Linked DNA regions of Variovorax paradoxus EPS. The protein of the gene in region 1 interacts with the protein of each later gene in a pairwise test. Links are inferred from orthologs where the notes say so. Each region holds a gene or a part of one and is shown in the gene's direction. Other genes may lie near its edges. The genes, in order: acpP and VARPA_RS17625.

Evidence for each region.
Region 2: the proteins of acpP (region 1) and VARPA_RS17625 interact in binary tests that used the Escherichia coli proteins (3 or more experiments, as listed by UniProt). The link is inferred for Variovorax paradoxus EPS from one-to-one orthologs.

What each region holds. Positions count from the first base shown.
Region 1 is NC_014931.1:1,702,406-1,705,590, forward strand. The notes cover bases 85-2,949. They hold acpP (acyl carrier protein), read left to right. Parts: upstream 85-1,329; coding sequence 1,330-1,569; downstream 1,570-2,949. Other genes in these bases: fabD (ACP S-malonyltransferase), read left to right, coding at 85-459; fabG (3-oxoacyl-ACP reductase FabG), read left to right, coding at 487-1,230; fabF (beta-ketoacyl-ACP synthase II), read left to right, coding at 1,666-2,910; VARPA_RS07680 (hypothetical protein), read left to right, coding at 2,924-2,949. In the rest of the region: more of fabD, read left to right, coding at 1-84; more of VARPA_RS07680, read left to right, coding at 2,950-3,185. UniProt on the Escherichia coli protein: Carrier of the growing fatty acid chain in fatty acid biosynthesis.
Region 2 is NC_014931.1:3,808,150-3,811,405, forward strand. Bases 72-3,007 are described here. They hold VARPA_RS17625 (YbgC/FadM family acyl-CoA thioesterase), read left to right. Parts: upstream 72-1,278; coding sequence 1,279-1,737; downstream 1,738-3,007. Other genes in these bases: VARPA_RS17620 (pyridoxal phosphate-dependent aminotransferase), read left to right, coding at 72-1,217; tolQ (protein TolQ), read left to right, coding at 1,734-2,456; VARPA_RS17635 (ExbD/TolR family protein), read left to right, coding at 2,472-2,912; VARPA_RS17640 (cell envelope integrity protein TolA), read left to right, coding at 2,916-3,007. In the rest of the region: transcription antitermination factor NusB, read left to right, coding at 1-24; more of VARPA_RS17620, read left to right, coding at 21-71; more of VARPA_RS17640, read left to right, coding at 3,008-3,256.

The sequences.
Region 1 (3,185 bases):
TTCAACGACCCTGCGCAGACCGTGATCGCCGGCAGCAAGGCCGCTGTCGACAAGGCTTGCGAACTGCTCAAGGCCAATGGCGCGAAGCGCGCGCTGCTGCTGCCTGTTTCGGCGCCATTCCATTCGAGTCTGATGAAGCCCGCTGCCGAGGCGCTGCGCGAAAAACTCGCCACCCTCACGCTCGCCGCGCCGCAGATTCCGGTGCTGAACAACATCGACGTGGCTGTCGAGAATGATCCGGATCGCATCCGCGACGCTCTGGTGCGTCAGGCCGCCGGCCCGGTTCGCTGGGTCGAAAGCGTGCAGGCCTTGAAACTGCGCGGTGTAGCCGCCATCATCGAGTGCGGGCCCGGCAAGGTGCTGGCCGGCATGGTCAAGCGCATCGCCCCCGATCTGGAAGCTGCGTCGGTGTACGACCCGGCGACGCTCGCGGACACCCGACAATCGCTCGCCGCCTGAATGGCGCAAGGCCCCGATACTTTTTATATGAGCACTCCCAAATTCGAAGGGCAAGTTGCCCTGGTCACCGGCGCATCGCGCGGCATCGGCGCAGCGATTGCGCTCGAGCTGGCGCAGCGCGGCCTGAAGGTCGTCGGCACCGGCACCACCGAAGACAGCGCGGCCAAGATCACGTCGGCCCTGAGCGCATTCGATGGCCGTGGCCGTGCACTCAATGTGAATGACGCCGCAGCCGTCGAAGCTCTGATCGACGAGATCGTGCAGGCCTACGGTTCGATCCACGTGCTGGTCAACAACGCCGGCATCACGCGCGACACGCTTGCGATGCGAATGAAGGACGACGACTGGGATGCGGTGCTCGACACCAATCTCAAGGCCGTCTTCCGCCTCTCGCGCGCAGTGATTCGCCCGATGATGAAGCAGCGCTACGGCCGCATCATCAGCATCACGAGCGTGGTGGGCGCCTCCGGCAATGCCGGCCAGGCCAACTACGCAGCCGCCAAGGCGGGCGTCGCGGGCATGACCCGCGCCCTGGCCCGCGAATTGGGCAGCCGTAACATCACCGTCAATTGCGTCGCGCCGGGCTTCATCGAAACCGACATGACGGCAAGCCTCCCCGAGGCGCAGCAACAAGCACTTCTGCAGCAGATCCCGCTGGGACATCTGGGCAAGCCGGCCGACATCGCGCATGCGGTGGCGTACCTCGCATCGCCCCAGGCGTCCTACGTGACCGGGCAGGAGTTGCATGTGAATGGCGGCATGCACATGTAGCCGCAAGGCGCAATCTTTTCCCGTACCGGGGGTGAGGCAAATGCCACAATCCGCCCGGCTAAAATCCACCGATTACCTACAACCCTCAGAGGGAACCAAATGAGCGATATCGAAGCACGTGTCAAGAAAATCATCGCCGAGCAACTCGGCGTGGAAGAGTCCCAAGTGACGAACGAAAAGGCCTTCGTGGCCGACCTCGGCGCTGACTCGCTCGACACGGTCGAACTCGTGATGGCACTCGAAGACGAGTTCGGCATTGAGATCCCCGATGAAGATGCCGAGAAGATCACCACGGTGCAAAACGCCGTCGACTACGCCACCAAGAATCAAAAGGCCTGATTGGCCAGCTGACACTGCGATTGCGGCCGGCGGCTTTTTATCGAACCGCACGCGCCGACCAGCAACTGTTCAGCGCTTCCAGAAAGGTTTGCCGGCATGACCAAACGCCGCGTCGTCGTGACCGGACTCGGTTGCATCGCTCCTGTCGGAAACACCGCAACCGAATCCTGGGCCAACTTGTTGGCCGGGAAGTCGGGCATTGCGAACATCACCGCGTTCGATGCAAGCGCCTTCGCCTGCAAGTTCGCCGGTGAGGTGAAGGGTTTCGACATCACCCAATACATCTCGGAGAAAGAAGCGCGTCACATGGACCGCTTCATTCATCTGGGGCTTGCCGCCGCCATCCAGGCGGTGCAGGACAGCGGACTGCCGACCGGCGAAGCGCTGTCCTATGAAAAGGCCGTTCGCATCGGCTGCAACATCGGCTCGGGCATCGGCGGTCTGCCGATGATCGAAGAGACGCACGCCGAATACGCGAGCCGCGGCCCGCGCCGCATTTCGCCGTTTTTCGTGCCGGCATCGATCATTAACATGATCTCGGGGCATGTGTCGATCAAGTACGGCTTCAAAGGCCCGAACATCGCCGTCGTCACCGCCTGCACCACGGGCCTGCATGCCATTGGCACGTCGGCACGCATGATCGAGTACGGCGATGCCGACGTCATGATTGCGGGCGGCGCCGAGTCGACCATTTCGCCGCTCGGCATCGGTGGCTTCACCGCGCCTCGTGCACTGAGCACGCGCAACGACGATCCCGCCACGGCCTCGCGCCCGTGGGACAAGGACCGCGACGGTTTCGTGCTGGGCGAGGGCGCCGGCGTGCTGGTGCTCGAGGAGTACGAACACGCCAAGGCGCGCGGCGCCAAGATCTATGCGGAAGTCGCGGGCTTCGGCCTGACCGGCGACGCGTACCACATGACCGCGCCCGACGTCGACGGCCCCCGCCGCTCGATGGCGATGGCACTGGCCAACGCGGGTGTCAATGCCGACCAGGTCCAATACCTGAACGCGCACGGCACCTCGACGCAGATCGGCGACCTGAACGAGACCAACGCGGTCAAGCTCGCCTTCGGCGATCACGCGAAGAAGCTCGTCGTGAATTCGACCAAGTCCATGACCGGCCACTTGCTGGGCGGCGCGGGTGGCATCGAATCGGTGTTCACGGTGCTTGCACTGCACGAGCAGAAGAGCCCGCCGACCATCAACATCTTCAACCAGGATCCGGAGTGCGATCTCGACTACTGCGCCAACGAGGCGCGCGATCTGAAGATCGATGTCGCGGTCAAGAACAACTTCGGCTTCGGCGGCACCAACGGCACGCTGGTGTTCAAGCGCGCTTGAGCATTGCTCTCTCATGCACAGCGCGCCGTCGGTGACCTATCCGGTGGGGCGCTCGCGTGGCGCTACCCGGATTCTTGTCGTTCTCTGGACCTTGGGTGCCTGCTGCGCAGGCGCATCCTGCTATCTCTTCGATAGCGCGGGATGGCGCCAATTGCTGCTGGTTCTCAGCGTCGTCTTCTCTGGCGTAGCCGCGGGCTTCGGCTTGCGGCGCGATGGCGCCGCCACACTGCACTTCGACGGGCTCTATTGGTCCTTGACAGGGTCCGATCCGACCC
Region 2 (3,256 bases), 2.1 Mb from region 1 along the record:
GCTTCCGGCAAGGCGAAAGCATGAGGATTTCGACGCGCGCGGAGCGCATCGAGCCCTTCTATGTGATGGAGGTGGCGAAGGCTGCCGGGGCGCTGGCGCGCGAAGTGGCGCACACCGACCGGCCGATGATCTTCCTGAACATCGGCGAGCCCGATTTCACCGCGCCTCCGCTGGTACAGGAAGCCGCCCTGCGCGCCGTGCGCGCGGGCGCCACGCAGTACACGCAGGCGACTGGCCTCGACCATCTGCGCGAACGCATCAGCGGCTGGTACCGCGAGCGATTCAACGTCGACGTGCCCGCCCGCCGCATCGTGGTGACGGCCGGCGCTTCGGCCGCACTGCAGCTCGCCTGCCTCGCGCTGATCGAATCGGGTGACGAGATCCTGCTGCCCGACCCGAGCTATCCCTGCAACCGCCACTTCGTGAGTGCGGCGGACGGCAAGGCGGTGCTCATCCCGACGACGGCCGAAGAGCGCTTCCAGCTCACCGCCGCCAAGGTCGAGGCCGCCTGGACCGAGAAGACGCGCGGCGTGCTGCTCGCCTCGCCCTCCAATCCGACCGGCACCTCGATCGCGCCCGACGAGCTGCGCCGCATCCACAAGGTCGTGTCCGACCGCGGCGGCATCACGCTGATCGACGAGATCTACCTGGGCCTGTCCTACGACGACGCCTTCGGGCAGACCGCGCTGGCCATCGACGACAACGTCATCAGCATCAACAGCTTCAGCAAGTACTTCAACATGACCGGCTGGCGCCTGGGCTGGCTGGTGGTGCCCGAAGTGCTGGTGCCGGTGGTCGAGCGCCTCGCGCAGAACCTCTTCATCTGCGCGAGCACGGTGTCGCAATATGCGGCGCTCGCCTGCTTCGAGGATGCGAGCATCGCCGAGTACGAACGCCGCCGCGCCGAGTTCAAGGCGCGACGCGACTGGTTCATTCCGCAACTCGACGCCCTGGGCTTGAACGTGCCCGTGGTGCCCGATGGCGCCTTCTACGCCTGGGCCGACTGCACCAGCTTCGCCGAGAAGCTTGGCATCTCGGGCAGCTGGGATTTCGCCTTCGAGACCATGAAGCGCGCCCACGTCGCCGTCACGCCCGGCCGCGATTTCGGCACGGCAGAAACGGCGAAGTTCGTGCGCTTCTCCACCGCGAGTTCGATGGAACATCTGAAAGAAGCCGTCGAGCGCCTGCGCGCAATGGCCGAGAACCGGGCGCAATGAGCGCAGCGCAGGGCCGCCCCAAGCAAGCTCGCGCCGCAGTGCAAAGCACGGAGGCATGCCGATGAGCTACGCGTTTCCGATCCGCGTCTACTGGGAAGACACCGACGCCGGCGGCATCGTGTTCTATGCCAACTACCTGAAGTTCATGGAGCGCGGGCGCACCGAGTGGCTGCGCTCCCTGGGCGTCGAGCAGCGCAAGCTCAAGGAAGAAACCGGCGGCCAGTTCGTGGTGAGCGAAACGCAGCTCAAATACCATCGGCCCTCCCGGCTCGACGACGAACTGCTGGTCACAGCCGATCTTCAACAATTGGGCACTGCCTCATTGATAATCGGACAGCAAGTGCTATCAAAAACAGAGCAAGAGCGAATCGGCGCCGCGGCACCGGTCTTGCTGTGCGAAGGCACGATCCGTATCGGGTGGGTGAATGCCGCCACTTTGCGTCCCGCACGCATCCCTTCCCGGGTTTCGGGAACCCTCGAGCGCTGCGGCGGCTCCATGACTCAACCTTTCAAGCCATGAACCAAGATCTATCCATCATCAACCTCCTGCTCCACGCCAGCTTCGTGGTGCAAATGGTCGTGCTGCTGCTCGTGATCGTCTCGATTGCCAGCTGGGCCGCGATCATCCGCAAGTACTTCGCGCTGCGGCGCATGCGCGCGCTGAACGACGACTTCGAGCGCGAGTTCTGGTCGGGCACCAGCCTGAACGAGCTGTTCGCCTCGGCCGCCCAGAACGCCAAGTTCGCGGGACCGATGGAGCGCATCTTCGCCTCGGGCATGCGCGAATACCAAAAACTGCGCGAACGCCATGTGAGCGACCCCGCCACGCTGCTGGACGGCGCCCGCCGCGCGATGCGTGCGAGCTTCCAGCGCGAGCTCGATGCGGCCGAGCAGAACCTCTCGTTCCTCGCGACCGTCGGCTCGGTGTCGCCGTATGTGGGTCTCTTCGGCACGGTCTGGGGGATCATGCATGCCTTCACCGGCCTGGCCGCGCTCACGCAGGTGACGCTGGCCACCGTGGCGCCCGGCATTGCCGAAGCGCTGGTGGCCACCGCCATCGGCCTCTTCGCCGCGATTCCCGCGGTGGTCGGCTACAACCGCTTCGCCCGCGAGATCGACAAGATCGCCATCGCCCTCGAGACCTACATCGAGGAGTTCTCCAACATCCTGCAGCGCAACCTCTCGGCCAACCCGGGCGCGGCCGCCGCGGCAACCACGGTGGCTCCGGCCAACCGCTGAGCGGAGTCCGAGCGCATGCCCGCCGTTTCATCCCGGGGCCGTGGCCGCCGGACGATCAACGAGATCAACATGGTCCCGTTCATCGACGTGATGCTGGTGCTGCTGATCATCTTCATGGTCACCGCGCCGCTCATCACGCCGAGCGTGATCAACCTGCCCTCGGTCGACCGCGCCAACAAGCAGCCCGACAAGCCCATCGAGATCGTCATCAAGAGCGATGACGAAGTGCAGATCAAGAAGGACCCGTCCACCGGCAGCACGGGCAATACCTCCATTCCCATGACCCAGATCGGCGCTGCCGCCAAGCAGGCGCAGGGCGGCGACGCCCAGCGTCCGGTGGTCATCAGCGCCGACAAGTCGGTGAAGTACGAAACCGTCGTGAAGGCGATGAACCAGCTCAAGCGCAGCGGCATCGAGCGCGTGGGCCTGTCGGTCACGACCACGGGCGGCAAATAAGGCATGTCGCTCGCACTGGATCGCCCCGAGTTCGCGCCGCCCCCGCAGCGCGGCACGCCGCGCGCCGTCGTGCTCGCCCTCATCGCGCATGCGCTGCTGATCGCGGCGCTGACGTGGGGGGTGCGCTGGCGCAGCGACGCCGACGAAGGCGCTGTCGATGCGGAGCTGTGGTCCTCCACCGTGCAACAGGCCGCGCCGCGCCTGTCCGCACCGGAGGCGCCGACGCCTGCGCCCGCGCCGCCTCCGCCTGCTCCCACGCCACCGCCGCCTCCGGCAGCCAAGGCGCCCGAGCCCGCACCCGCGCCGAAGGCTCCCGACATTGCCCTGGAGCGCGAGAAGAAGCT